One region of the Streptomyces sp. NPDC048111 genome, then DNA from elsewhere that is predicted to be linked to it. Evidence: riboswitches for the same ligand, from Rfam matches in the RefSeq annotation. Region 1 holds a riboswitch; the other holds the start of a gene.
What was found. A riboswitch is a leader RNA that binds a small molecule or an ion and turns the genes downstream of it on or off. The one in region 1 is predicted to bind S-adenosylmethionine.
Positions count from the first base shown of each region.

Region 2: linked by a shared signal. The riboswitch ahead of thrC (threonine synthase) and the one ahead of ACGF3I_RS17980 (aminotransferase class V-fold PLP-dependent enzyme) in region 1 are both predicted to bind S-adenosylmethionine.

Region 1 covers NZ_JBIDBD010000009.1:147,077-164,259, reverse strand. Annotated here, with positions in the region: gene ACGF3I_RS17990 (rhomboid family intramembrane serine protease) at 1-107, shown strand, start outside; gene ACGF3I_RS17985 (Lrp/AsnC ligand binding domain-containing protein) at 104-385, shown strand; gene ACGF3I_RS17980 (aminotransferase class V-fold PLP-dependent enzyme) at 1,022-2,449, opposite strand; SAM riboswitch class IV at 2,697-2,814, opposite strand; gene trpD (anthranilate phosphoribosyltransferase) at 2,909-3,973, opposite strand; gene ACGF3I_RS17970 (cytochrome bc complex cytochrome b subunit) at 4,161-5,786, opposite strand; gene ACGF3I_RS17965 (Rieske 2Fe-2S domain-containing protein) at 5,783-6,832, opposite strand; gene ACGF3I_RS17960 (c-type cytochrome) at 6,829-7,638, opposite strand; gene ACGF3I_RS17955 (heme-copper oxidase subunit III) at 7,703-8,323, opposite strand; gene ACGF3I_RS17950 (hypothetical protein) at 8,511-8,912, shown strand; gene ACGF3I_RS17945 (Ig-like domain-containing protein) at 8,915-10,168, opposite strand; gene ACGF3I_RS17940 (cytochrome c oxidase subunit 4) at 10,285-10,683, opposite strand; gene ctaD (cytochrome c oxidase subunit I) at 10,680-12,422, opposite strand; gene coxB (cytochrome c oxidase subunit II) at 12,419-13,384, opposite strand; gene ACGF3I_RS17925 (cysteine desulfurase/sulfurtransferase TusA family protein) at 13,658-15,037, shown strand; gene ACGF3I_RS17920 (carbohydrate kinase family protein) at 15,119-16,093, opposite strand; gene ACGF3I_RS17915 (hypothetical protein) at 16,225-16,431, shown strand; gene ACGF3I_RS17910 (hypothetical protein) at 16,557-17,183, shown strand, end outside.
Region 2 covers NZ_JBIDBD010000037.1:1,370-12,399, reverse strand. Annotated here, with positions in the region: gene ACGF3I_RS32030 (hypothetical protein) at 862-1,383, opposite strand; gene ACGF3I_RS32025 (DUF4097 domain-containing protein) at 1,491-2,246, opposite strand; gene groL (chaperonin GroEL) at 2,537-4,159, opposite strand; gene ACGF3I_RS32015 (cold-shock protein) at 5,293-5,496, opposite strand; gene ACGF3I_RS32010 (MoaD/ThiS family protein) at 5,923-6,198, opposite strand; gene thrC (threonine synthase) at 6,230-7,516, opposite strand; SAM riboswitch class I at 7,533-7,687, opposite strand; gene ACGF3I_RS32000 (glucosyl-3-phosphoglycerate synthase) at 7,820-8,767, shown strand; gene ACGF3I_RS31995 (trehalose-6-phosphate synthase) at 8,876-10,369, shown strand; gene otsB (trehalose-phosphatase) at 10,919-11,030, opposite strand, start outside.

The sequences.
Region 1 (17,183 bases):
GGTTCCTCTACGCGTGGGCCCGTTTCCGCGGGCCGGATAGAGTGAAACGCCGAGAGCCCGTGAAGCCCGCGGGTCCGGCCGCCACCGAGGGAGAAAGCCAGCCGTGATCACCGCGATCGTGCTCATCAAGACCAGCGTGGACCGGATCCCCGAGATCGCGGAGTCCATCGCGGCGCTGGACAGCGTCAGCGAGGTGTACTCGGTGACGGGTACGTACGATCTGATCGCGCTGGTCAGGGTGGCCCGCCACGACGACCTGGCGGACATCATCCCGGGGAGCATCTCGAAGATCCCCGGGGTTGAGGGGACGGATACGCACGTGGCGTTCCGCACGTACTCCCAGCACGACCTGGAAGCCGCCTTCGCCATCGGCCTGGACGCCTAACCCGGCCCGCCCGGCCCCGGGTCCGCGCAGTTCCCCGCGCCCCTCGGCGGCACGGTGCTGCCCGGGGTTCGCGCAGTTCCCCGCGCCCCTAACCCCGGTCGTGCGCGGACCGTGGTCGCTTCTCGCGCAGTTCCCCGCGCCCCTTGGCAGGACCGGTGCTGGGCAGCACCTGCGGCCCAGCTTGCCTCGCGCAGTTCCCCGCGCCCCTGGCAGGACCGGTGCCGGGCAGCACGTGCGGCCCAGCTTGCCTCGCGCAGTTCCCCGCGCCCCCAAAACCTCCGGTCATGTGCGGACCGTGCTCGCTTCTCGCGCAGTTCCCCGCGCCCCTAACAAAACCGGTGCTGGGCAGCACCGGGCCACCTCAGCCCGTCCGGCGATTGAGGACGAGCGCCCTTAAGGCGCGAAAGCGGGGGTGCAGGGGGCGGAGCCCCCGCCGGGGTCCGAGGGGCGGAGCCCCTCAGCGGGTCTGGGGCGCAGCCCCAGGGCCAGGCACCCTCCAACCCCCCGCACGGGCGGGCGGGTGGGCAAACCCCTCGGGGTCTGGGGCGGAGCCCCAGGGGCTCAGCCGGTACAACCCGCTGCACGGGCGGGCGGGTGGGCAAGCACCCTCGGGGCCCGGGGCGGAGCCCCAGGGGGTCAGGGGGCGGGGACGCAGCGGCCGTTCACGGTGCGGTACTCCCACTTCGCCCCCTCCCGAACCAACCCCCGAACCGCCCCCACAAACCGCTCCACATGCTCATCCGGCGTCCCCGCCCCAAAGCTCACCCGGATCGCGTTCAGCGACCGCTCCCCCGGCTCCGCGCCGGGCGCACCGCACTCGCCCGGGTCCTGCGGGTCGCTGCCGAGCAGGGTGCGTACCAGCGGGTGCGCGCAGAAGAGGCCGTCGCGCACCCCGATCCCGTGCTCCGCGGACAGCGCCGCCGCGAAGTGCGAGCTGTTCCAGCCGTCCACGACGAAGGAGAGGACGCCCACCCGGGGCGCGTCGTCCCCGAAGAGCGAGAGGATCCGCACCTCGGGCACCTCCGCGAGCCCCTCGCGGACCTTCGTGATCAGGTGCTGCTCCCGCTCGACGAGCGCGTCGAAGCCCGCCTCGGTGAGCGCCTTGCACGCCGAGGCGATGGAGTACACGCCGATGACGTTGGGCGACCCGGCCTCGTGGCGCGCGGCCGTGGTGTGCCACTCGACGTCCACCCCGCCGTCCGGGCGCCGCGCGACCGTCTTGGAGGCACCGCCGCCCGCGAGGTACGGCTCGGCCTCCTGGAGCCAGTCCGCGCACCCGGCCAGCACGCCCGAGCCGAACGGCGCGTACAGCTTGTGCCCGGAGAAGGCGACCCAGTCCACGTCCAACTCCCTTACGGAGACGGGGTGGTGGGGCGCGAGCTGGGCCGCGTCCAGGACGATGCGGGCGCCGTGCGCGTGCGCCGCGGCGGCGAGTTCGCGCACCGGCCACAGCTCACCGGTGACATTGGACGCGCCGGTGACGCAGACGAGCGCCGGCCCGTAGGGGTCGCGGTCGGCCAGCGCGCGCTCCAGCGTCTCGACGGCCTGGTGCGGGGTGCGCGGGGCGTCCAGGTAGGTCACGCGTGCGTCGCGCCATGGCAGCAGCGAGGCGTGGTGCTCGGTCTCGAAGACGAAGACCTCGCAGCCGGCCGGGAGCGCCTGGGCGAGCAGGTTGAGCGAGTCCGTGGTGGAGCGGGTGAAGACGACCTGGTCGCCGGGGCGGCAGTCGAGGAACTCGGCCACCGTGACCCGGCTGTTCTCGAACAGGTCGGTGGAGAGCTGCGAGAGGTACCCGGCCCCGCGGTGCACGCTGCCGTAGTACGGGGCGTACGCGGCGACGTCGTCCCAGACCCGCTGCAGCGCGGGCGCGCTCGCGGCGTAGTCGAGCGCGGCGTACGTCACCTCGTCCCCGGTGACCAGCGGCACGGTGACGTCACGGCCGAGCACCGGCAGCGGCGCGGCGCAGCAGGGGGCGCCCGCCTCGGCCGTGGCGGGGGCGGAGGCCGTGGCGGGGGCGGAGACAGCGGTGGAGGCGGGAACAGTGGCGGCGGGGCGTGCGGACATGGCGGTATCTCCCGGCAGGTCAGGGCGAGTTGACTTCGGACCCCCGGGTACGGCGGAGCGGAGCCACATCGGTGTGCGGGCTCGACTGCCGTGCCGTGTACGGGGGTTGACCTCGAACACGCAGCCCGGAGATGGGTGCGCGGAGGGGGTGAAGAAGGGGCGGTTCGCCCTATCGCATTCGCTTGCTCACGAGACTGCTCCCTTGAGGACCAGGACCCCAGGGCTGTGACATCACGCGATGTCCAGGGGTCCGCGCTTGCCGAGGGCCTTGCTGCCCACGACCTGGTCTTCACCCGGGGCACCCCGCCACGGACGGAGGGTTGCCGGACAGCGAGCCGGGGCCTAAATCGCTGTCACTCATGACCTTGAAGAGCATCCTGCCACAGGTCCGCGCGTGCGCAAGGCGCAGTCCGCGATCCGGACTGCGCCCTGCGTCACATCACACGCGGCCGCAGCGGCTCAGGCGTTGCTCGCCGCGACCCACCGGTCCAGCGCGCCCCGGGCCGCCCCGGAGTCGACGGCCTCGGCCGCCCGGGCCATCGCGTCGCCGATCTGCCCGGCCAACGGGCCGCTCCCCGGATCGAGGGCGACCAGCGCGGCGGCCGAGTTGAGCAGGACCGCGTCGCGCACCGGGCCGTGCTCGCCGGCCAGCAGGCGGCGGGCGACGTCGGCGTTGTACGAGGGGTCCCCACCGCGCAGGGCCTCGATGGGCACGGTCTCGACGCCGACGTCGCGCGGGTCGAAGGCCTCCTCGCGCACCTGCCCGTCGCGCACGACCCACACCCGGGACGTGCCGGTGGTGGTGAGTTCGTCCAGCCCGTCGTCACCGCGGAAGACCAGGGCGGAGGAGCCCCGCTCCGCGAACACACCCGCGACGATCGGAGCCATCCTGGGGTCGGCCACTCCGGCCGCCGTGGCCCGCACCCTGGCCGGGTTGGTCAGCGGACCCAGCACGTTGAAGGTGGTGCGGATGCCGAGTTCACGCCGGGCGGCGGCCACGTAACGCAGCGCCGGATGGAACTTCACGGCGAAGCAGAAGGTGATGCCCGCCTGCTCGACCACCTCCACCACCCGCCGCGGGGTGAGCTCCAGGTTGACGCCGAGCTTCTCCAGGACGTCCGACGAACCGCTCGCCGACGAGGCGGCCCGGTTGCCGTGCTTGACGACCTTGGCGCCGGTCCCGGCGACCACGATGGCGGCCATGGTGGAGATGTTGACGGTCTTGGCGCCGTCCCCGCCGGTGCCGACGATGTCGACGCTCCGCCCGGGCACCTCGATGAGGTTGGCGTGCTCGTACATGGCACGCACCAGACCGGTGATCTCCTGGACGGTCTCGCCCTTGGCGCGCAGGGCCACCATGAAGGCGGCGATCTGGGCGTCGGTGGCCTCGCCGCGCATGATGCGGTCCATCGCCCAGGCGGTCACGTCCGCGCTCTGGTCGGCGCCGCTGAGCAGTGCGTCCAGGACGCTCGGCCAGGAGTGGGCCGCCACGGTGTCGCCTCCGGTGGGGGTAACAGCGCTCATGCTCGCTCCTGGTGGTCAAAGGTCTGGATACCGTCCGCAAGCCTATCGACAGGGGCGGGCCGCTCAGCGCCCCTGCCCGCAGTACGGACGCGGGCGCCCGCCCGGCAGCCGAAAAGGCTCCGGCCCGGCCCCGTTGCGGGGGCCGGGCCGGAGCCTCGGTTGTGGCGACCGACAGGTCGGGCGGGGATCAGTGGTGGCCGTGGCCGCTCGTGATCTCCTCGTACTCCTCGGCCGTCGGCTTGGGAATCTGGTTCCCCTCGCCGTAGTAGCCCTTGCTGAGCTTGGCGCGCACCTTCTGGACCCGCGAGATCTTGCGGGCCACACCGTTCTCGTCGGTCTCGGGACCGAGTTCGACCGGCTTGTACTGCTCGTGCGCGGTGAGCTTGTAGCGCGCACCGGCGTCCAGCGGCTCGTGCACCTCGATGAACTCGCCGTGCGGCAGCCGCTTGATGATGCCGGACTCACGTCCGTGCAGCACCTTCTCGGCGTCGCGCCGCTGCAGACCCAGGCAGATCCGCTTGGTGGCGATGAACGCGAGGACCGGGCCGACGAAGAACGCGATCCGCACGAACCAGGTGATGACGTTGATCGAGAGGTGGAAGTGCGTCGCCCAGAGGTCGTTTCCACCACCCACGAGCAGCACCAGGTACCAGGTGATCCACGCGACACCGAACGCGGTGCGGGTCGGCGCGTTGCGCGGCCGGTCCGCGATGTGGTGCTCGCGCTTGTCCCCGGTGATCCAGGACTCGATGAACGGGTACACCGCGATGGTCGCGAGGACCAGCGGGAAGATCACCAGCGGGATGAACACACCCAGGACGAGCGTGTGGCCCCACAGGTTGATCTCCCAGCCCGGCATCACTCGGATGAGGCCTTCGGAGAAGCCCATGTACCAGTCGGGCTGGGCGCCGGTGGACACCTGGTCCGGCCGGTAGGGGCCGATCGCCCAGATCGGGTTGATCGAGGCGATCGCCGCGACGACCGCGATGACGCCGAAGACCAGGAAGAAGAAGCCGCCCGCCTTCGCCATGTACACCGGGAGCAGCGGCATGCCGACGACGTTCTTGTTCGTCCGGCCGGGGCCCGCGAACTGGGTGTGCTTGTGGTAGAAGACCAGGATCAGGTGGGCCACCATCAGGCCGAGCATGATGCCGGGCAGCAGCAGGATGTGGACCGAGTAGAACCGGGCCACGAAGTCGCCGCCGGGGAACTCTCCGCCGAACAGGAAGAACGAGAGGTACGTGCCGACGATCGGCACGGACAGGATCGCGCCCTCCATGAAGCGGACACCGGTGCCCGAGAGCAGGTCGTCCGGCAGCGAGTAACCGGTGAAGCCGGTGAACATGCCGAGGACGAACAGCAGGAAGCCGAACAGCCAGTTGACCTCGCGCGGCTTGCGGAAGGCGCCCGTGAAGAACACGCGCATCATGTGCACGAACATGCCGGCGAGGAAGATCAGCGCCGCCCAGTGGTGGATCTGCCGGATCAGCAGACCACCGCGCACGTCGAAGCTGATGTGCATGGTCGAGTTGAACGCCTCGGACATGTGCATGCCCTGCAGCGGCACGTACGAGCCGTCGTAGACGACCTCGTTCATGCTCGGGTGGAAGAACAGCGTCAGATACACACCCGTGAGGATGATGATGATGAAGCTGTACATGCAGATCTCGCCGAGCATGAAGGACCAGTGGTCCGGAAAGATCTTGCGCATGTTGGCCTTGGCCAGGGAGTAGATCCCGAGCCGGCCGTCCGCCCAGTCCGCGATCCGCTCACCGGCGGGCGCTTCGCGCCGTGCGTCTGTCGTGGTGCTCATCCGCGCTCCCAGAAGGCAGGACCGACGGGCTCTTCGAAGTCGCCGAGCGCTTCGAGGTAACCCTCGTCATTCACGCCGATCCGCAGCTGCGGAAGGGCGTGACCGGCCGGGCCGAAGATGACGCGGGCGCCGTCGGAGAGGTCGAAGGTGGACTGGTGGCACGGGCAGAGCACGTGGTGCGTCTGCTGCTCGTACAGGGAGATCGGGCAGCCGACGTGGGTGCAGATCTTCGAGTAGGCGACGATGCCCTGGTGCGACCATTCGAGCTCGCGCTTGTCCTTGATGTCCTCCGGCTTGATCCGGACGAGCATCAGGGCGGCCTTGGCGATCTGCGTCTGGAAGTCCTCCGCGTCCTCCTCCAGGCCCTCGGGCTTGGCGAAGGTGAGGGAACCGACCAGCAGGTCCTCGGGGCGCAGCGGCTCGTTGGTGTTCATGTTGATCAGGGCCTTGCCCTTGGACCACATGGTGTGCCGCAGCTTGTCCTCGGGCAGCGTGCCCAGGTCGCGCAGCAGCATCACACCGGAGAGCGGCACCATGGCCAGCGCGCCGAACATGGTGTTGCGGATCAGCTTGCGGCGTCCGAAGCCGGACTCGGCCGCGCCCTGCTTGAAGTCGGCCAGGACCTGCGCCTTGACCTCCGGCGGGGCCGCGATCTCGTGTCGCTCGGCCGGCATCTCGACGTCCGACATCAGGGTGCGGGCCCAGTGGACCGCGCCCGCGCCGATGCAGAACAGCGCCACGCCCAGGGTCAGACCCAGGGCGAAGTTGAGGACGCTGACGTGCCCGAACGGGAAGATGAAGACGATCTTGTCGACCGGGAAGATCACGTACGAGGCGATGAAGCCGACCGTCGCGACCATGGACAGGAAGAACAGGAACGCGACCGCACGCTCGGAACGCTTGGCGGCCCGCTCGTCGATGTCCTGGACGCGCGGCTTGTGGGCCGGCAGTCCCGGGTCGGCGAACGGGTCGCCCGCGGTCTCTACCGCGCCGTGCGCGGTGGCCTGCGCTTCAGGCAGGCTCTCGGAATTCTCTTGGCTACTCATGACTTCTTGGCCTTAGCGGTGTGGGCCGCGACCCAGATGGCTACTGCGATGAGGGCACCCAGACCGAAGATCCAGCCGAACAGACCCTCGCTGACCGGGCCGAGCCCGCCGAGCTTGAGGCCACCGGGGCTCGCGGACTTGTCGCTGTTCACGGCGTGCAGGTACGCGATGATGTCCTGCTTCTGCTTCTGCGGCATCGTCGTGTCCGGGAAGGACGGCATGTTCTGCGGGCCGGTCTGCATGGCCTCGTAGATGTGCTTGGGATCCACGTCCTCCAGGCTGGGGGCGAACTTGCCGTTGGTCAGCGCACCGCCCTCACCCGTGAAGTTGTGGCACTGGGCGCAGTTGGTGCGGAACAGTTCGCCGCCCTTGGCGACGTCGGCACCGCTCGGGTTGTACTGCGAGTCGGTCGGCACGCTCGGACCGGCGCCCAGCGAGGCCACGTACGCGGCGAGCTGGTCGATCTCGGACTGCGAGTAGATGACCTTCTTCTTCGGCACCTGGGCGCCGGGCTGCTGCGCCGGCATACGGCCGGTGCCGACCTGGAAGTCCACCGCTGCGGCGCCGACGCCGACCAAGGAGGGGCCGTCAGAGGTGCCCTGACCGCCGGTTCCGTGGCAGCTGGCGCAGCCGACGGAGTAGAGCTTCTTGCCCTCGTCGATGGCGAGGGACTGGGCGGTTTCGTCAGCCTGTGCCTTGCCCGCGGGCGCGAACGCGGCGTACAGCCCCCCGGTGGCCGCCAGCGCGAGGAGTAGGACGACGACCGCCGCCAGCGGATGGCGTCGTCGTGCGGAGAGCTTTTTCACGGATTACCCCGGTGTCAGGATCTTCTGCGTCGATGCTGGATGTGGTGCGGACCTACGGGCCCGGTTACTGGATCAGGTAGATCGTGGCGAAGAGGCCGATCCACACGACATCGACGAAGTGCCAGTAATAGGACACGACGATGGCCGCGGTCGCCTGCTCGTGGGTGAACCTCTTGGCCGCGTACGTCCTGCCCAGAACCAGCAGGAAGGCGATCAGGCCGCCCGTCACATGCAGTCCGTGGAAGCCCGTGGTCAGGTAGAACACCGAGCCGTACGGGTCGGAGGACAGCGAGAGGCCGTCCTTCTTCACCAGCTCGGTGTACTCGAAGACCTGGCCGCCGATGAAGATCGCACCCATCACGAACGTGATGATGAACCAGGTGCGGAGCTTCTTCACATCGCCCCGCTCCGCGGCGAAGACGCCGAGCTGGCAGGTGAGGGAAGAGAGCACCAGGATCGTGGTGTTGGTCGCCGAGAACGGAAGGTTCAGGGACGACGCCATTTCGGACCAGTGCGCGGCACCCGTTACCGATCGCAGAGTGAAGTACATCGCGAAGAGGGCCGCGAAGAACATCAGCTCGGAACTCAACCAGATGATGGTTCCGACGCTGGTGAGGTTCGGCCGATTGACCGACGGGTGCGCGTGCCCGGTTTCTACTGTCGTTGCTGTCGCCACGACCGACATTATGTCGGTCGCTTATCCCGCCCTCACTCCGGGGGGTGCCGTTCGGTGTGTCAGCGGCGTATGCAGGGCCCGAACGGCCCATCGAAGGGCTGTCCGAACCGGTGTTGACGGGCAGTCGGACGGAGTAGCATCCGCGCATCGGTTCATGACCCAACGTCGGCGAAAGCGCCGGACCTTCGGAGGATCCATGCAGTCGAGCGCCACCGTTCTGGTCTACAGCGACGACGCGAACACCCGCGCCCAGGTGCGGCTCGCGGCCGGGCGCAGGCCCGCGGCGGACGTGCCGCCCGTGGAGTTCCTGGAGTGCGCGACGCTGCCGGCGGTGCTCAAGGAGCTGGAGCGCGGCGGCATCGACGTCTGTGTGCTGGACGGGGAGGCCGTGCCGGCGGGCGGCATGGGGGTCTGCCGGCAGATCAAGGACGAGGTCTTCCAGTGCCCGCCGGTGCTGCTCCTCATCGGCCGCCCGCAGGACGCCTGGCTGGCCACCTGGAGCCGCGCGGACGCCGCGGTGACCCTGCCGGTCGAGCCGGTCGAGTTCGCGGACGCCTTGGCCTCCCTGGTGCGCAAGCGGCTTGCCGTGGGTGCCTGACCTCACACTCCCGGCCGCAGCCGGGCGGAGTCGACCCTGCTCTGCCCGGCCTTGACGTCCGCCGCGATGACACTGCCGGCCCGCCACTTGTCCCAGGCCACGTTCCAGTCGCCGAAGCCGTTGTCGAACGGCGTCATGTCATCGCCGATGCTGTTGACGACGGTGACGATGTCGCCCTCGTTGATGTTCTCGAAGAACCAGGCGGCGTTGCCGGTGCTCATGCCCGTACAGCCGTGGCTGACGTTCTCGGCGCCCTGCGAGCCGACCGACCAGGGCGCGGCGTGCACGTACTCACCGCTCCAGGTGACCCGCGTGGCGTAGTAGACGGGCAGGTCGTAGGCGTCCGCGCTGCCGGCCGAGATGCCGACGGTCGTCCCGCGCATACGTACGAAGTACTGCTTGCCCAGGACCACCTTGACGCCGTTGCGGGTGGCGAAGCCGGGCTTGCCGGTGGTGACCGGAATGGTATTGATCACTTCGCCGTTGCGTTTGACCGTCATGGTGTGCGCCGAGGCGTCCGTGATGGCCTCGATCCGGTCGCCCGTGGTGATCTTCAGGGGCTTGGACGCGCCGCCGTAGAGCTTGTCGGCGATCTTCACGCCCTCCAGGTTGGAGTGCACGTTGATGGTGGCGTGGGTGGGCCAGTAATCCTTGGGCCGGTAGTGCAGGACCTTGTCGTCCACCCAGTACCAGGCGCCCTCGACCGAGGGCGAGGACTCCACCTTCAGGGCCCGCTCCACGACCGCGCGGGCCGCCTTGTCCTTGACGGGTTTGCTGAGTTGCGCCGTGATGGGCTGTCCGACGCCGTACTTGCCCGCGTCCGGGCCGAACTGCACCTCCACGGCGTCCTTGGCCGCCTCGGTGTCGAACGTCAGCGTGCGCAGCCCTGGGGAGCCGTCCTCGTTCTCGGTGGACACCTTCACGGTGTAGTGCGCGCCGGCCACCAGCGGGGCCGTGGAGTGCCAGCGGCTGCCGTCGGCGGTCAGTTCGCCCGCCAGATAGCGCCCGTTGCCGTCGACGGCCGTGACGTCCGTGAGACGGCCGTCCTTGCCCTTGGCGGTGATCTCCAGGGGCTTGTTGGGGTCGGCCTTCTGACTGCCCGCCGGGCCGTTGTACGCGACCTGTCCGGCCGCGTCGTACGGCTTCGCCGACAGCGGGTTGCCGTGGGACCCGCCGCACCCCGTGGCCCCCACACCGAGGGACAGGACCAGGAGGGTGCAGCTCACTACGGTGGGGATGCGCGGTGCGTGGCTCATGAGCACACGCTATGAAGGTTTGTCAGCCACGGCGCGCCGGGTGACTGCAAATGAGGGGCCCTCCGTCCCGGTACGAGACGGAGGGCCCCTCTTGGCGCAGTGCGGCGTGCGGGAACCTACTGGTTCTGGTTCTCGCCGCGGTAGTACTCGAACACCCAGCCGTAGATGCCGACCAGGATGAGCGGCGCCGAGAAGTACAGCAGCCACCAGCCCATGGCGATCGCGAGGAACGCCAGGGCGCCGCCGATGCCGAGCGCGAGCGGCTGCCAGGAGTGCGGCGAGAAGAACCCGACCTCACCGGCGTCGTCCGCGACGTCGGCCTCCTTGTTGTCCTGGGCGCCCACGTCGACCCGCCGGGCCGTGAAGGCCAGGTAGAAGCCGATCATGACGCTCAGGCCGAAGGCCATGACGAGCGCGGTGGTTCCGGCCGCCTCCTTGGACCACACGCCGTACACGACGGCCATGACCAGGATGAAGGCGGACAACCACAGGAACATCTTGCCCTGGATCTTCACTTCCCGGCCTCCTTGCCACCGGACAGCATGTGGTCACCGTGCACGTCGCCGTGGTTCTCGAGCTGGTCGAGGGCCGCGATCTCCGGGTGGTGGAGGTCGAAGGCCGGCGATTCCGAGCGGATGCGCGGCATGGTGACGAAGTTGTGCCGCGGCGGCGGGCAGGAGGTCGCCCACTCCAGCGAACGGCCGTAACCCCACGGGTCGTCGACCTCGATCTTCTTGCCGTACTTGGCGGTCTTCCAGACGTTGTAGAAGAACGGCAGGATCGACAGACCGAGCAGGAACGAGGAGATCGTCGAGATCGTGTTCAGGGCGGTGAAGCCGTCGGCGGCCAGGTAGTCCGCGTAACGCCGCGGCATGCCCTCGACGCCCAGCCAGTGCTGGACCAGGAACGTGCCGTGGAAGCCCACGAACAGCGTCCAGAACGTGATCTTGCCGAGCCGCTCGTCCAGCATCTTGCCGGTGAACTTCGGCCACCAGAAGTGGAATCCGGAGAACATCGCGAAGACCACGGTGCCGAAGATGACGTAGTGGAAGTGCGCGACGACGAAGTACGAGTCGGAGACGTGGAAGTCCATCGGCGGCGAGGCCAGGATGACGCCGGTCAGACCGCCGAAGGTGAAGGTGATCAGGAAGCCGATCGCCCACAGCATGGGTGTCTCGAAGGACAGTGAGCCCTTCCACATCGTGCCGATCCAGTTGAAGAACTTCACGCCGGTCGGTACGGCGATGAGGAACGTCATGAAGGAGAAGAACGGCAGGAGCACGCCACCGGTGACGTACATGTGGTGCGCCCACACGGTCACGGACAGACCCGCGATCGCGATGGTGGCGCCGATCAGGCCGCTGTAGCCGAACATCGGCTTGCGGCTGAACACCGGGATCACTTCGGAAATGATTCCGAAGAAGGGCAACGCGATGATGTACACCTCTGGATGGCCGAAGAACCAGAAGAGGTGTTGCCACAGCAAGGCGCCGCCATTACTGGCGTCGAAGACATGCGCACCGAACTTGCGGTCCGCCTCCAGGGCGAACAGCGCGGCCGCGAGGACCGGGAAGGCCAGCAGGACCAGCACACCGGTCAGCAGGACGTTCCAGACGAAGATCGGCATGCGGAACATCGTCATGCCGGGCGCGCGCATGCAGATGATCGTGGTGATGAAGTTGACCGAGCCGAGGATCGTGCCGAAGCCCGAGAAGGCCAGACCCATGATCCACATGTCGGCGCCGACACCCGGCGAGCGGACGGCGTCCGACAGCGGGGAGTAGGCGAACCAGCCGAAGTCGGCCGCACCCTGCGGGGTGAGGAAACCGCCGACGGCGATGGTCGAGCCGAAGAGGTAGAGCCAGTAGGCGAACATGTTCAGCCGCGGGAACGCCACGTCGGGCGCGCCGATCTGCAGCGGCATGATCCAGTTCGCGAATCCGGCGAACAGCGGCGTCGCGAACATCAGCAGCATGATCGTGCCGTGCATCGTGAACGCCTGGTTGAACTGCTCGTTCGACATGATCTGCGTGCCGGGACGGGCGAGTTCGGCGCGCATGAAGAGCGCCATGATGCCGCCGATGCAGAAGAACGCGAACGACGTGACCAGATACATCGTGCCGATCGTCTTGTGATCAGTGGTGGTCAGCCACTTGATGACGACGTTTCCCGGCTGCTTGCGCCGGACCGGCAGCTCGTTCTCGTACGAGTCGTCTGCTGCCGCGGCACCCTGAGGTTCGTTGAGGATGCTCACAGTTTGTTCGTCTCCGCGTTCTTGGCGGGGTCGGTCTGGGCGATGCCCGCCGGCACGTAGCCGGTCTGGCCCTTCGCCGCCAGCTCCTTGAGGTGCTGCTGGTAGCGCTCCGGGGAGACGACCTTCACGTTGAAGAGCATGCGCGAGTGGTCGACGCCGCAGAGTTCGGCGCACTTGCCCAGGAAGGTGCCTTCCTGGTTCGGCGTGACCTCGAACGAGTTGGTGTGACCCGGGACGACGTCCTGCTTCATCAGGAACGGAACGATCCAGAAGGAGTGGATGACGTCGCGCGAGGTCAGCACGAAGCGGACCTTCTCGCCCTTCGGCAGCCACAGGGTCGGGCCCGGGTTTCCGGTCTGCGGGTTACGGGTGCCGGGGATGCCGACGTCGTAGACACCGCCCGCGTTCGCGGGGAAGTCGTTCTTGAACCGGTCCGGAATGGCTTCCAGGTTCGGGTCCGTCTTGGCGTTGCCCTTGACGCCGGGCACGTCCTCGACGTAGTTGAAGCCCCAGCTCCACTGATAGCCGACCACGTTGACCGTGTGGGCGGGCTTCGGGGACAGAGCCAGGAGCTTCGATTCGTCGCGTGCCGTGAAGTAGAAGAGCACGGAGACGATGATCAGCGGAACCACGGTGTACAGCGCCTCGATGGGCATGTTGTACCGGGTCTGCGGGGGTACCTCGACCTTGGTGCGGCTGCGCCGGTGGAAGATGACGCTCCACAGGATCAGGCCCCAGACCAGCACGCCCGTGGCGAGCGCAGCCGCCCACGAGCCCTGCCAGAGGGACAGGATCCTGGGAGCCTCTTCCGTCACCGGAGTGGGCATACCAAGTCGAGGGAAGTCTTTCCAGTTGTACGAGCAACCGGATGCTGTCGCCAGGACCAGGCCCGCAGTCAGCACCTGCGGCAGCTTCCGCCGCATCGGGCGCCGCGACGAGCGGTCGGAGCCGTTGGGACTCACGTAGCGCCTTCCCGAGAGTCTCGCCCGCGGTGGTCGGCTACGGCCGTCTCGCTGGTCGGTCGCCGCCCTGGCACACGGGCAGGGGTTTGGATGTTTATGCGGACCAAACCCTACTGGACGCTATTTGGGGTCGCGCGGGGAGGGTGCCCAACGCGCCGTCCGAGTCCCCGAAGGGGTGGAGCCGCGGTGGAATCCCGGGCTCCGGGAGCCATCTGACGGCCCCTCGCCCCGGCCGCCGCCGCCCGCCGCCCCGGCCGGGGTTAGCGTGGCCGCGTGCCCTATTTCGACGCGGCCTCCTCGGCCCCCCTGCACCCGGTCGCCCGCCAGGCCCTGCAAGCCTCCTTGGACGAGGGATGGGCCGATCCGGCCCGTCTGTACAAGGAGGGACGGCGTGCCCGGCTGCTCCTGGACGCGGCGCGCGAGGCCGCCGCTGAGGCCGTCGGCTGCCGCCCGGACGAGCTCAGTTTCACCGGTTCGGGGACCCGTGCGGTGCACCTCGGAATTTACGGATCCTTGTCCGGGCGTCGGCGTGTCGGGCGGCACCTGGTGGTGTCCGCGGTCGAACACTCCTCGGTCCTCCATTCGGCCGCCTCGCACGAGGCGGACGGCGGTTCGGTGACCGAGGTCGCGGTGGACCGCACGGGCCGGGTCTCCCCCGGCGCGTTCGCCGACGCCCTGGTGCCCGGCACCGCGCTCGCCTGCCTCCAGTCCGCCAACCACGAGGTGGGCACGGTCCAGCCGGTGGCGGAGGTGGCCGAGGCGTGCCGGGCCGCACAGGTACCGCTGCTGGTGGACGCGGCGCAGTCGCTGGCGTGGGGGCCGGTCGAGGGCGCCTGGTCGGTCCTGGCGGCCAGTGCCCACAAATGGGGCGGTCCGGCCGGGGTCGGGCTGCTGGCGGTGCGCAAGGGCGTCCGGTTCGCGCCCCAAGGCCCGGCGGACGAGCGGGAGTCGGGGCGGGTGCCCGGCTTCGAGAACATCCCGGCGATCGTGGCGGCGGCGGCCTCGCTGCGCGCGGTACGGGCGGGGGCCGAGGCCGAGGCGGCGCGGCTGCGGGTCCTGGTGGACCGGATCCGGGCCCGGGTCGCGGAGCTGGTCCCGGACGTGGAGGTGGTGGGCGATCCGCTGCGGCGGCTGCCGCATCTGGTCACCTTCTCCTGTCTCTATGTCGACGGAGAGACGCTGCTGCACGAACTCGACCGGGCGGATTTCTCCGTTTCCTCCGGTTCGTCCTGTACGAGCAGCACCCTGACGCCCAGCCATGTGCTGCGCGCCATGGGGGTGCTGAGCGAGGGCAACGTGCGGGTGTCGCTGCCGGTCGGCACCACGGCCGACGACGTCGAGCGCTTCCTCGGGGTGCTGCCGGGCGTGGTCGCGTCCGTCCGTACGCGCCTGGGGGCGCCGGCCGCCGCCTCAGGGCCGGGCCACGCCGAGGAGGTCACGGTGGACTCGCTCGGCCGGCTCTGCCCGGTCCCGGTCATCGAACTGGCCAAGGCCATCGGGCAGGTGCCCGTCGGCGGGGTCGTGACGGTGCTCGCCGACGACGAGGCGGCGCGCCTGGACATCCCGGCGTGGTGCGAGATGCGGGAGCAGGAGTACCTGGGCGAGCACCCGGCGGACGGCGGGACCGCCTACCGGGTGCGCCGCACGAGCTGAGGCCCGGGCCCGCACGAGCTGAGGCCCGGGGCCGGACCAGCCGGGTCCCGGGCCGCACGGGCCCGGGCCGGGCGCGAGGTCCTACTGGAGGTGGGCCCGCACCTCGGCCGCGGCCTCGTCGCCGTAGGCCTTGGTGAAGCGGTCCATGAAGTGGGCCCGGCGCAGGGTGTACTCCTGGGTGCCCAGCGTCTCGATGACGAGAGTGGCCAGCATGCAGCCGAGCTGGGCCGCGCGCTCGTGGCCGACACCCCAGGACAGGCCGGTCAGGAACCCGGCGCGGAAGGCGTCGCCCACGCCGGTCGGGTCGACCTTGGCCTCCTCCTCGGGGCAGCCCACCACGATCGGCTCGGCGCCGACCGCGTCGATGCGCACCCCGCGCGAGCCGAGGGTGGTCACCCGGTGGCCGACCCTGGCGAGGATCTCCTCGTCGCTCCAGCCCGTCTTGGACTCGATGAGGCCCTTCTCGTACTCGTTGGAGAAGAGGTACGTGGCGCCTTCGAGCAGGGTGCGGATGTCGTCGCCCGACATGCGCGCGATCTGCTGCGAGAAGTCGGCCGCGAAGGGGATGCTCCGCGCCTTGCACTCCTCGGTGTGGCGCAGCATCGCCTCCGGGTCGTCGGCGCCGATCAGCACCAGGTCGAGGCCGCCCACCCGGTCGGCGACCGACTTCAGTTCGATCTGGCGGGCCTCGCTCATCGCGCCCGTGTAGAAGGAGCCGATCTGGTTGTGGTCCGCGTCGGTGGTGCACACGAAGCGGGCGGTGTGCAGGACTTCGGAGATCCGCACCGAGCCGGTGTCGACGCCGTGCCGGTCGAGCCAGGCGCGGTACTCGTCGAAGTCGGAGCCGGCCGCGCCGACCAGGATCGGGTTGCCGCCGAGCTGGCCCATGCCGAAGCAGATGTTGGGACCGACACCGCCACGGCGTACGTCGAGGTTGTCGACCAGGAAGGAGAGGGAGACCGTGTGCAGCTGGTCGGCGACCAGCTGGTCGGCGAAGCGGCCGGGGAAGGTCATGAGGTGGTCGGTGGCGATGGAGCCGGTGACTGCGATACGCACGGCGAGGGCGCTCCTGAAGGGGGACGGCGATGACAGTTCACGCTACCGGGTCGCCCCGGGCCGGCCGACCGGCGGAAACTACCCAATAGTAGGTCTTTCTGCGCACGGCTCCCCTGCGTACGGTGCGAAGCATGGAAACCAAGCTGAACAGCGGGCACATGGTGGCGACGGATCAGGGTCTCGCGGCGCTGCGCGCGGACGGTCTGCGGATGGCTCCGCACTGGGTGGTGCCGGCGGCCAAGGCGCCCGCGCCCGTGCCGCCGTCCCTGATCCACGGTGTGTCCGTACCCGCCGCCTCGGTACGGCTGATCGCGGGGATGTCCGAATACGGGGACTGAAACGGCCTGATCACACGGCTGCGCACAGCTGCGGCGCGCGGCAGGGAACCGTGCGCCCCCCTGCTCCGTCCAAGGGGCGTCCCTCGTAAGGGGGATGCGGGATACGACTGGACAGGAGCGATCTGGTGAGCAGCGAGCACACGCAGGACGAGCCCCGGCAGCGGCGTTCGCGGCGGTCTGCCGTGATCCTGGCCGCGGCCGCCGTCGCCGTGCTGGCCGCGGGAGGCGGCGGGGCGTACTGGGCCTCGACGGCTTCCTCCGGCGGTCACGGCACGCCCGGCGCGGACGGCGCACCGCCGCCGCTCGCCCTCGACAGCGCCCCCGGGGGCGGCGGCACGGGCGGCACCGACGGCGCCACCCCCAGGGGCAACGGGATCGCGCCGGGCGAGCCGGACCCGAACGGCGTGGTCTACCGGGCAACGGTCAAGCTGCCCGAGGGCCCGGGCAGCGCGTCCGTCCACCGGCCGCGCGGCACGGTGTCCGAGGCCGATGTGGACCGGCTGGCCCGGGCGCTCGGCATCGAGGGCACGGCACGCCTGGAGGGCGGCAGCTGGCGGGTGGGCGCCACCAAGGACGGTTCCGGTCCGACCCTGACGGTCAGTCAGAAGGCGCCCGGAACCTGGTCGTTCGCGCGCTTCGGCAGCGGCGGCACGGACAACTGCCCCAAGGGGAAGATGTGTCCGATGCACACCACCGGCGCGGACACCGGCGCCGGCGCGAGCTCGGCCGGCCCGGTCGACCCGCAGACGGCC
Region 2 (11,030 bases), on a different contig from region 1:
TTGAAGGCGCGCTCAGCCCGTCGGGTAAGGCTGGCTGATACGCACTCACTGCCGGGGCACCACCGTCGGTGGTCGGTCCAGACAAGTTCGCAGCGTGCCCTGTTGTGCGTGCAGAGGCTGGCATCGAGGCCACCGAGTCAGCGTCCATATGCACACGGCGCCAGGCATTCGCCCGAACAGAGGGATCAGATGCGACGACGTCCGGCCGGTACGACTGAGCAGGCGCGAAAGAGGCGGACGCGTGTGCATGCGCTGGGGCACTGCGGGCGAGGGGACCAGCATCCTGGCCCGCCGGAACCGAGCCAATGTCCGTGCCATTTCGGTCGCGCAACCGGACGTGCTCCGGCACGATCGCAGTCGGCATCGACGGAAACCGGGGCCGCTCAAGGGCGTTCAACTGGGTTTCGCAGTGCCGGTAGGCCTGGCTCAGCTTTCTCATTTGGGTCACCGCCTCCTGGCGGAGCCGTTCACGGTCCGATTCCAGGGGCGTCGGTTCTTGTGGGTGCTCGCGGGGGGCCCGCGCCGGGTTTGGGGGCGGGGTGGCTCGGGGCATGGCCGCCTGGGCCGTGGCGATGGCGGATGCGGCCTGGGTCAGCCATTTTGCGGAGCCTTCGCTGAAGTCGCCCAGGCGGAGCGCGGCGTTGGCCAGGTCCGCGCTCCAGGTGCGGAACGCGTCCGCGCCCGCACCCTTCCACTCCACCCACTGGGGGCGGACCTTCAGGTCGTCCGCGATCGTGCGGATCTCCTGGGCCGCGGCGGCCAGCCGGTCGGCCGCTTGTTGGACCGTGCCTCCGTTCGCCCGGTCCAGCCAGGCCAGCATCGCCTCGTGGCTCATTCCCTCGAAGGGGGTGCTCGCGCCCATCAGATCGTGCCTCCGGTGTCGCCGCCGGGGCGGGGCTTGCCCGGGGCCGGGGCGGGCCGGGCAGGGGCGGGGCCGTAGTGCTTTCTGGTCTCCTCGCTGATCGCGGCCATCCGTCGGCGGACGTCCTCGTCAATGTTCTGGTAGCCCTCGTGCGAGGCGAGGACCGCGATGCCCATGCCTTCAAGGGAGTCCGCCAGCAGAGTCGACAGGGTTTCCAGTTCGGCGATCACCCTGTCGTAGGAGGCGAACAGGCCCGATGCCTCGTGGAAGGCGGCGGCCCCGCCGCCGAACTGGTCGCGGGCCACGCGCTGTTGACCCACTTCGTGCGGGCCGGCCGGTGACCCTTTGAGGGTGCGGAGCAGTTCGTCCACCCGGCGCCGGAACGTCGTGAAGGACGACAGCTCGGCGACCACGTCGCCCGCCGCCGCGGCCCCCACGTCCAGCACGCCGAACATCCGGGGCGGTGGATGCGGCGCTCCCTCATCCTCGCTCGTCGCCAACACCCCTCCCTTGTTGCGCACTTGGCTCCCACCTTAGTCGTCACTTGTTGCGCTTCGCGTCCGAATGGGCGCGGAGTGTGACGGCCGGTGACGGTCCGAGGCGGGGGTGGGGTGGCGGTTCGCCGAGGCTACTTGGCTTGCTTCAGGGTGATGCCGCCGTTGGCGCTCGTCAGCGTCAGGTGGTGGGGGGCGGAGGGGTCGTCGGGTATGCCGAGAGCCTGGCGGCCGTGGCTGGTGCGGGCCGAGACGCGGTAGGGGGCGCGCGGGGCCGTCACCGTGATGCTGCCGTTGCTGGAGCGGGCCGTGATGTCCTGGGCCGTGTCGGGCGAGAGGGAGATCGAGCCGTTCGATGTGGTGGCCGTGGTGTTCGCGCCCTTCAGGCCGTCCGCGTCGATCGCGCCGTTGCTCGTGCGGATGTCGACCGGGCCCGTCGCGCCGCGCACCTTCACTCCGCCGTCGTCGGTGGACACCTGCACCTGACCCACGGACGACAGGCTCAGCCGGCCCGCTCGTGTCGTGCCCGTGACGGGGACGCCCGCCGGGACGTCCACCACGTAGTCCACCGAGCAGTGGCCCGCGCAACCGCCGAGGACCAGTACGCCGTTGTCCACCCGGAACGTCGGATCCTGCGGCTTCGACTTGCCCCGGTAGGTGACCTCGCGGTGCACGGACGCCTGGGTCAGCTTGTTCTTGCCGCGCACCCGGAAGCCGTCCGCTCGGCCGTCTATGCGTACCGCGGTGATGCGGTCCTTGAGCTTCGCGTCGTCCTTGAACGTCGTGTCGCCCATCGCGTCCATCGAGCCGCACGCGCCCAGCGCGACGACCGCGAGCGCGGTCAGGCTCGCTGCCGCGACGGTACGGATCAGCCGGCGTGCGGTACGCATGAAACTCCCCCAGGTGTACGTCAGTCGGCTGTGTGCCGATCAGGGCCGGTCGCGCCCTCCGATCACCAAGTTAGCCCCGCCCGAAGGCCTTCACCATGGAGCCAGCACCACCTTCGATGGGTGGGAAAACCGAACCCCGCACACTGCGCGAACCACGGGAGAAGTCCGGAAGAAGTGCGGGAGAGGTTCGGAGGTGGACGTGCGGGAGAGGTTCGGGGAACGCCCGAGGGCGGCACCCCCGCGATGGGGGTGCCGCCCTCGGTTACGACCAGGAGCTGCTGAGCCGGGGCTCAGAAGTCCATGTCACCGCCCGGCATGCCGCCCGGAGCGGCCGCGGCGGCCTTCTCCGGCTTGTCGGCGATGACGGCCTCGGTGGTGAGGAAGAGCGCCGCGATGGAGGCGGCGTTCTGCAGCGCGGAGCGCGTGACCTTCGCCGGGTCGATGATGCCCTCGGCGATCATGTCGACGTACTCGCCGGTCGCGGCGTTCAGACCGTGGCCGACGGCCAGGTTGCGCACCTTCTCCACGACGACGCCACCCTCGAGACCACCGTTGACGGCGATCTGCTTGAGCGGGGCCTCCAGGGCGAGCTTCACGGCGTTGGCGCCGGTCGCCTCGTCACCGTCGAGCTCAAGCTTCTCGAAGACCGCGGAAGCCTGGAGCAGGGCCACGCCACCACCGGCGACGATGCCCTCCTCGACGGCCGCCTTCGCGTTGCGAACGGCGTCCTCGATGCGGTGCTTGCGCTCCTTGAGCTCGACCTCGGTGGCCGCGCCCGCCTTGATGACGGCCACGCCGCCGGCGAGCTTGGCGAGGCGCTCCTGGAGCTTCTCGCGGTCGTAGTCCGAGTCGCTGTTCTCGATCTCGGCGCGGATCTGGTTGACGCGGCCCTGGACCTGGTCGCTGTCACCGGAGCCGTCGACGATCGTCGTCTCGTCCTTGGTGATGACGACCTTGCGGGCGCGGCCGAGCAGGTCGAGACCGGCGTTCTCCAGCTTGAGGCCGACCTCCTCGGAGATGACGGTGCCGCCCGTGAGGATGGCGATGTCGCCGAGCATGGCCTTGCGGCGGTCACCGAAGCCCGGGGCCTTGACGGCGACGGACTTGAAGGTGCCACGGATCTTGTTGACGACCAGGGTCGACAGGGCCTCGCCCTCGACGTCCTCGGCGATGATCAGCAGCGGCTTGCCGGACTGCATGACCTTCTCGAGGAGCGGCAGCAGGTCCTTGACCGAGCTGATCTTCGAGTTGACGATCAGGATGTACGGGTCGTCGAGCGACGCCTCCATACGCTCCATGTCGGTGGCGAAGTACGCCGAGATGTAGCCCTTGTCGAAGCGCATGCCCTCGGTGAGCTCGAGCTCGAGACCGAAGGTCTGCGACTCCTCGACCGTGATGACGCCTTCCTTGCCGACCTTGTCCATCGCCTCGGCGATGAGTTCGCCGATCTGGGTGTCGGCGGCGGAGATGGAGGCCGTCGAAGCGATCTGCTCCTTGGTCTCGACATCCTTCGCCTGCTCCAGGAGGGCGGCGGAGACGGCCTCGACGGCCTTCTCGATGCCGCGCTTCAGGGCCATCGGGTTGGCGCCGGCGGCGACGTTGCGCAGACCCTCGCGCACCAGGGCCTGGGCGAGGACGGTCGCGGTGGTCGTTCCGTCACCGGCGACGTCGTCCGTCTTCTTGGCGACTTCCTTGACCAGCTCGGCGCCGATCTTCTCGTACGGGTCCTCGAGCTCGATCTCCTTGGCGATGGAAACACCATCGTTGGTGATCGTGGGGGCGCCCCACTTCTTCTCGAGGACGACGTTGCGGCCCTTGGGGCCGAGGGTGACCTTGACGGCGTCGGCGAGCTGGTTCATCCCGCGCTCGAGACCGCGCCGTGCCTCCTCGTCGAACGCGATGATCTTGGCCATGTGAAGTGGTCCTCCCGGACAGGGGTGGCGTTCTTCGTGGATCGCGCTCGTGCCCGCGACGGACGGCCTGCAGCCCTTGTGGTTCCTTGCCCCACCCGGGTTGCGGGCCTCACTGGCCCGATCCAAGTTCTGTCACTCTCACCTGGAGAGTGCTAAGCCCAATGATTAGCACTCGGCACCTGCGAGTGCAAGCGAGTCTCTTGAACCGGGCGCTCTGATTTGCCCTGCGGGTCGGCCTGTCCCGGGGGCGCCGCCCCGGGGGCCCGCGGATGCCACCCGGGGCCGCCCGCCCCCCGGGGCCCGGGGTGTGCGCAGTTCCCCGCGCCCCTCAACCCCTCGTCCGTGTGCGGGCCGTGCTCGCTCCTCGCGCCGTTCCCCGCGCCCCTCGAACCCCCTCTCCCCTGCGGGCCGTGGTCGCTTCTCGCGCAGTTCCCCGCGCCCCCAAAAACCTCGGTCGCATGCGGACCGTGCCCGCTTGCTCGCGCAGTTCCCCGCGCCCCTGGCAGGGCTGGGGGTGCCCGGGGGTTGCGCAGTTCCCCGCACCCCTTGGCTCCGCGGTCGTGTGCGGACCGCGGTCGCTTCTCGCGCAGTTCCCCGCGCCCCTAGCAGCACTGGTGCTGGCCCGCATCGGCCACCTCAGCCCGTCCGGCGATTGAGGACGAGCGCCGTTCAGGCGCGAAAGCGGGGGTGCAGGGGGCGCAGCCCCCGCCGGGGTTCGAGGGGCGGAGCCCCTCAGCGGGTCTGGGGCGCAGCCCCAGGGGCCGAACCCTTCAACCCGCGTCACGGGCGGGCGGGTGGGCAAGCCCCCTGGGGGGTCTGGGGCGCAGCCCCAGGGCTCAGCCGATACAACCCCCTGCACGGGCGGGCGGGTGGGCAAGCGCCTCGGGGTCTGGGGCGCAGCCCCAGGGAGCCGGTGCCCAGCCAACCCCCGTCACGGGCGGGCCGGTGGGCAAGCGCCCCCGGGGTCTGGGGCGGAGCCGCAGGGGCCCGCGCCCTTCGAACCCTGCACGGGCGGCCGGGCAAGCGCTCGGGGCCCGGGGCGGAGCCCCAGGGGGAGGGGATGCGTGAAGGGGGCCACCTTTGGGGGTGGCCCCCTTCATGCCTGCTTGCGTCGGTGGTCGATCGCGCCGAGATCAGACGGCGAGCTTGACCATGTCCGCCTGCGGACCCTTCTGGCCCTGCGAGATCTCGAACTCGACTCGCTGACCTTCTTCAAGGGTGCGGTAACCGTCCATCTGGATCGCGCTGTAGTGGACGAAAACATCCGCACCACCGTCGACCGCGATGAAGCCGTACCCCTTCTCCGCGTTGAACCACTTGACGGTGCCCTGAGCCATGCCTAACTCCCCTATTACTGGCCCTTGCACGGGACCACACTTCGCGGACCCGGGTCAGACCTGCACCCTCCGACAGGAGAGGGTGTGCGCCGGAACGCGTCGACCGCGGCTGAATGTATCTGCCCAACTGCCCTCTGCAACAGGTCAATCGGACGAGAATTCCGGGCACGCGAGGAGAGCGGAATGCCATCAATTCAACATTCCGGGGCAAGTCGGGCCGGGCAAAGCGCACTTAAGGCGCAAAGGGCTCTCACACTTTGACCCCATGTTGTCGCGTTCTCATATGCGCTCGGCACACGAAGCGAAGGGGCTTCCCCAACTGTACCCCGCTCAACCATGTTGAATTGCCCCCTCCGCTTCTCGTGCGGAGGGGGCAATTCCGAATACCGCGCGCGGCGTTCGGCGGGTGCAGGGGTGCTGCGGCGTTCAGCCGCCAGCGACCGCCGGGATGATCGAGACACCGGCACCGTCGGGCGTGGCCGTCTCCAGGCCCTGCTCGAAGCGGACGTCGTCGTCGTTGACGTACACGTTGACGAAGCGGCGCAGCTTGCCCTGGTCGTCCAGGACGCGCGCGGCGATGCCCGTGTGGTTCTTCTCCAGGTCGGCGATGACCTCGGCGAGGGTGGTGCCCTCGGCGGCGACCTCGGCCTGGCCGCCCGTGTAGGTGCGCAGGATGGTGGGGATGCGGACGTTCACGCTCATGGTGTCGGTGCTCCTAGTCGTTCGGCAGTGCTCAGTGGGCGAGGCCCGCGTCGCGGAAGGCGTCCAGGCTGGGACGGATGGTCGCGGTCGCCTGGGAGGTGGCCGCCACCGCGTCCAGGGTCTTGAGCCCGTCACCGGTGTTGAGCACGACGGTGGTGAGCGACGGGTCGAGGAGGCCGGCCTCGATGAGCTTGCGCGTCACGCCGACCGTCACACCGCCCGCGGTCTCCGCGAAGATGCCCTCGGTGCGGGCGAGCAGCTTGATGGCGTCCACGATCTGCTCGTCGTTCACGTCCTCCACCGCACCGCCCGTGCGGCGCGCGATGTCCAGGACGTAGGGGCCGTCCGCCGGGTTGCCGATGGCGAGCGACTTGGCGATGGTGTCGGGCTTCTGCGGGCGTACGACGTCGTGGCCGGCCTTGAAGGCGGTCGACACCGGGGAGCAGCCCTCGGCCTGGGCGCCGAAGATCTTGTACGGCTTGTCCTCGACCAGGCCGAGCTTGATCAGCTCCTGGAGGCCCTTGTCGATCTTGGTGAGCTGGGAGCCCGAGGCGATCGGGATGACCAGCTGGTCGGGGAGCTGCCAGCCGAGCTGCTCGCAGATCTCGTACGCCAGCGTCTTGGAACCCTCGCCGTAGTACGGCCGCAGGTTGACGTTGACGAAGCCCCAGCCCTCGCCCAGCGGGTCGCCGATGAGCTCGGAGCAGAAGCGGTTGACGTCGTCGTAGTTGCCCTCGATGCCGACGAGCTCGCCGCCGTACACCGCGGCCATGACGACCTTGCCCTGCTCCAGGTCGTGCGGGATGAACACGCAGGAGCGGAAGCCGGCCCGGGCGGCGGCGGCGCCGACGGCTCCGGCCAGGTTTCCGGTGGAGGAGCAGGAGAGCGTGGTGAAGCCGAAGGCTCGGGCGGCCTCGAGGGCCTGGGCGACGACACGGTCCTTGAAGGAGTGCGTCGGGTTGCCGGAGTCGTCCTTGACGAACAGCTTGCCGGGCTCGACGCCCAGCTCGCGGGCCAGGTTCTCGGCCTTGACGAGCTTGGTGAAGCCGGGGTTCAGGTTCGGTTTGTCGGCGACGTCCGCGGGGACGGGCAGCAGCGGGGCGTAACGCCAGATGTTCTCGGGACCGGACTCGATCTGCTTGCGCAGCGCCTCGGGGTCGCCGAGCGGCAGGTCATAAGCCACTTCGAGCGGTCCGAAACACAGTTCGCAGGCGAAGATCGGGCCAAGTTCGAAACGCTCGCCGCACTCGCGGCAGGAAAGCCCGGACGCGGGACCGAGGTCGACGGCGGTGCGGGAGGCAACAGTCTGTGCAGACATGGAGGGAGGCCCTTTCTCCTCATCTTCCTCATGGCGAACCTCGCCATGAGACGGATTTGGCACCTTCCCTAGCCGGTGGCCCCGTGTCTTGATCTGTGCGATCGACGAGAACCGACTGGAGGGTTGCCGGGGCTTCAACGGGCCGTTTCCCTCTGCCCCTCTGGATGAGCGGTATTCGATTGTCGGCGTGACGACCCCGGCATGCGAGCGTCGTCCGCGTTGTTCAAGACTGTAACCGAAGCCCCGGACGGTTGAGATAGTCGTCCGAACCGCGAGATGGATCACACGAGGAGGCCCAGGACCGTGCTGGAAGAGGTGGAACGCTGGCTGAGCAGGCGTTCCTGGTCCGCGGCCGACCGGCCCATCGACCGGATCCTGGCCGCGAAACACCGCACGGGGACGACCGTCAGTGTCGTCCTGCCCGCGCTCGACGAGGAGGCCACGGTCGGTGACATCGTGGCCGCGATCCGGCGCGAGCTGATGACCGACACCGTGCCGCTCGTGGACGAGCTGGTGGTCGTCGACTCCGGCTCCACCGACCGTACGGCCGAGGTCGCGGCGGCGGCCGGGGCGCGGGTCGTGCACCGGGACACGATCCTGCCGCGCGTTCCGGCCCTGCCGGGCAAGGGCGAGGTCCTGTGGCGCTCGCTCCTGGTGACCAGCGGCGACATCGTGTGCTTCGTCGACGCCGACCTGAAGGACTTCGACGCGGCGTTCGTCTCCGGCATCGTCGGGCCGCTCCTGACCGACCCCGGCGTGGACTTCGTCAAGGCGATGTACGACCGGCCCCTCGGGACCACGGGGGGTCAGGGCGGCCGGGTCACCGAACTGGTGGCGCGTCCGCTGCTCAATCTGCACTGGCCCCAACTGGCGGGAATCGTCCAGCCGTTGGGCGGCGAGTACGCGGCCAGGCGCTCGCTCCTGGAACGGCTGCCGTTCCCGGTCGGGTACGGCGTGGAGCTCGCACTGCTCGTGGACGCGCTGCACACGGTGGGCCTGGACGCGCTGGCCCAGGTGGACGTGGGCGTGCGCCGCCACCGCCACCAGGACGGGCAGGCGCTCGGCAGGATGGCCGCCGCGATCTACCGCACCGCCCAGCTGCGCCTGTCGCGCGGCCATCTCGTACGTCCGGAGCTCACCCAGTTCGAGCGGGGCGAGGAGGGCTTCGTACCGCGGACGTACGCGGTGGACACGGAGGAGCGGCCGCCGATGCGGGAGATCGAGGAGTACGCGGTGCACCGGGCCGCTTGAGGGACGGGACGGTGGCCGGTTCGGGGAACGGGACGGTGGCCGGTTCGGGGGCTTCGCGGTGGGCGTACGGGTGTTTGAGAGATTGCGGGGCGGGCTAGGTTCCGCAACATGGTCACCCCGCACGCACACCCCCTCGCCCAGGTACTCGTCGCCTCCAACCGCGGCCCCGTCTCGTACGCCCTGAACGACGACGGCTCCCTCGCCTCCAAGCGGGGCGGGGGCGGGCTCGTCTCCGGGCTCAGCGCGATCGGCTCCGACGCGGACTCGGTATGGGTGTGCGCGGCACTCACCGAGGGCGACCGGGAGGCGGTGCGCCAGGGGGTCGGTGAGCCGGGTGTCCGGATGCTGGACATCGATCCCGACGTCTTCGCCGACGCGTACAACGGCATCGCGAACTCGGTGCTGTGGTTCGTCCAGCACATGCTCTACCAGACGCCCTTCGAGCCCGTCTTCGACGCGGAGTTCCGGCGCCAGTGGGCGTCGTACGAGGAGTACAACCGGGCCTTCGCCGAGGCACTGGCGGCCGAGGCGGCGGACGGGGCGCGCGTCCTGGTGCAGGACTACCACCTGGCGCTGGTGCCGGGGATGCTCCGCGAGCTGCGGCCGGACCTGCGCATCGGCCACTTCTCGCACACGCCGTGGGCGCCGGTGGACTACTTCCGGATGCTGCCCGACGACATCGCGCGCCGGCTGCTGCGCGGGATGCTGGGCGCCGACCGGCTCGGGTTCCTCACCCGCCGGTGGGCCTCGGCGTTCCTGGACTCGGTGGCGGGGGTGCTGGAGCCGGGCGAGGGCGAGGTGTGCCGTCCGGGCGCGGGTGAGGAGGGACGGTCGTTCTTCCGGCACGGGGCGGGGGGCTCGGACGGGGCCGGTTCGGCCGGGGCCGGGCGCGAGACCGTGGTGGCCGTGCATCCGCTCGGGGCGGACGGGGACTTCCTGCGGCGCCGGGCGCACGAGGCGGACGTCGAGGAGCGGATGGCCGCGCTCCGCGAGCAGATCGGGGCCGGCCGCAGGACGATCGTGCGGGTCGACCGCACCGAGCTGTCCAAGAACATCGTGCGAGGCCTGCTCGCCTACCGGCACCTGCTGGACACCCACCCCGAGTGGCGCGAACGGGTCGTGCACGTGGCCTTCGCCTACCCCTCGCGACAGGACCTGGCGGTGTACCGGGAGTACACCGAGGAGGTCGCACGCGTCGCCGAGGACATCAACTCCACGTACGGGACGGCGAGTTGGACGCCGGTCGTGCTGCACGTCCAGGACGACTTCGCGCGCTCCCTCGCCGCGTACCGGCTTGCGGACGTGGCCCTGGTGAACCCCGTGCGCGACGGGATGAACCTGGTGGCGAAGGAGGTGCCGGTGGTGTCCGACGCGGGGTGCGTCCTGGTGCTGTCGCGGGAGGCGGGGGCGTACGAGGAGCTGGGCGAGGACGCGCTCGTCGTGAACCCGTACGACGTGACGGGGACGGCGGCCGCGCTGCACGCCGGGCTGTCCATGCCGGAGGGGGAGCGGGCGGAGCGGACCAAGCGGTTGGCTGCGGCGGGGGTGGGGTTGGTGCCTCGGCGGTGGTTCCTGGAGCAGTTGGAGGGGTTGGGGGTCTAGGGGGCTCGGCGCCGCCCCCTCGCTTCCCCCAGCGGGGCTGCGCCCCGGGGCCCCGGGGGGTTTACCCACCCGCCCGCCCGTGACGGGGGTTGGCTGGCCCGGCTCCCTGGGGCTCCGCCCCAGACCCCGGCGGCGCTTGCCCACCCACCCGCCCGTGCGGCGGGCTGGAAGGGTCCGGCCCCTGGGGCTGCGCCCCAGACCCCCTGAGGGGCTCCGCCCCTCGAACCCCGGCGGGGGCTGCGCCCCCTGCACCCCTGCTCAGGGGCTGCGCCCCCGAACCCCCCTTTCGCGCCTGAACGGCGCTCGTCCTCAAACGCCGGACGGGCTGAGGATGCGCATGCGGACCAGCACCGGTCCTGTTAGGGGCGCGGGGAACTGCGCGAGAAGCGAGCACGGTCCGCACGTGGCCGAGGGGTTGGGGGTGCGGGGAACGCGCGAGACGCGAGCACGGTCCGCACATGGCCGGGGTTAGGGGTGCGGGGAACGCGCGAAACGCGGGCACGGTCGGCGCACGATCGAGGGGGTGGGGGCGAGCCAGCGCTCTCGGGGTTACATGTGGGTCGACAGGGACTTCAGGAAGCTGGTTACTTCGGCGGGGCCGGACAGGGTCAGGTCGGCCTGGTCGGCGAGGTCGGTGATGACTGTGTCCGCGGCCACCAGC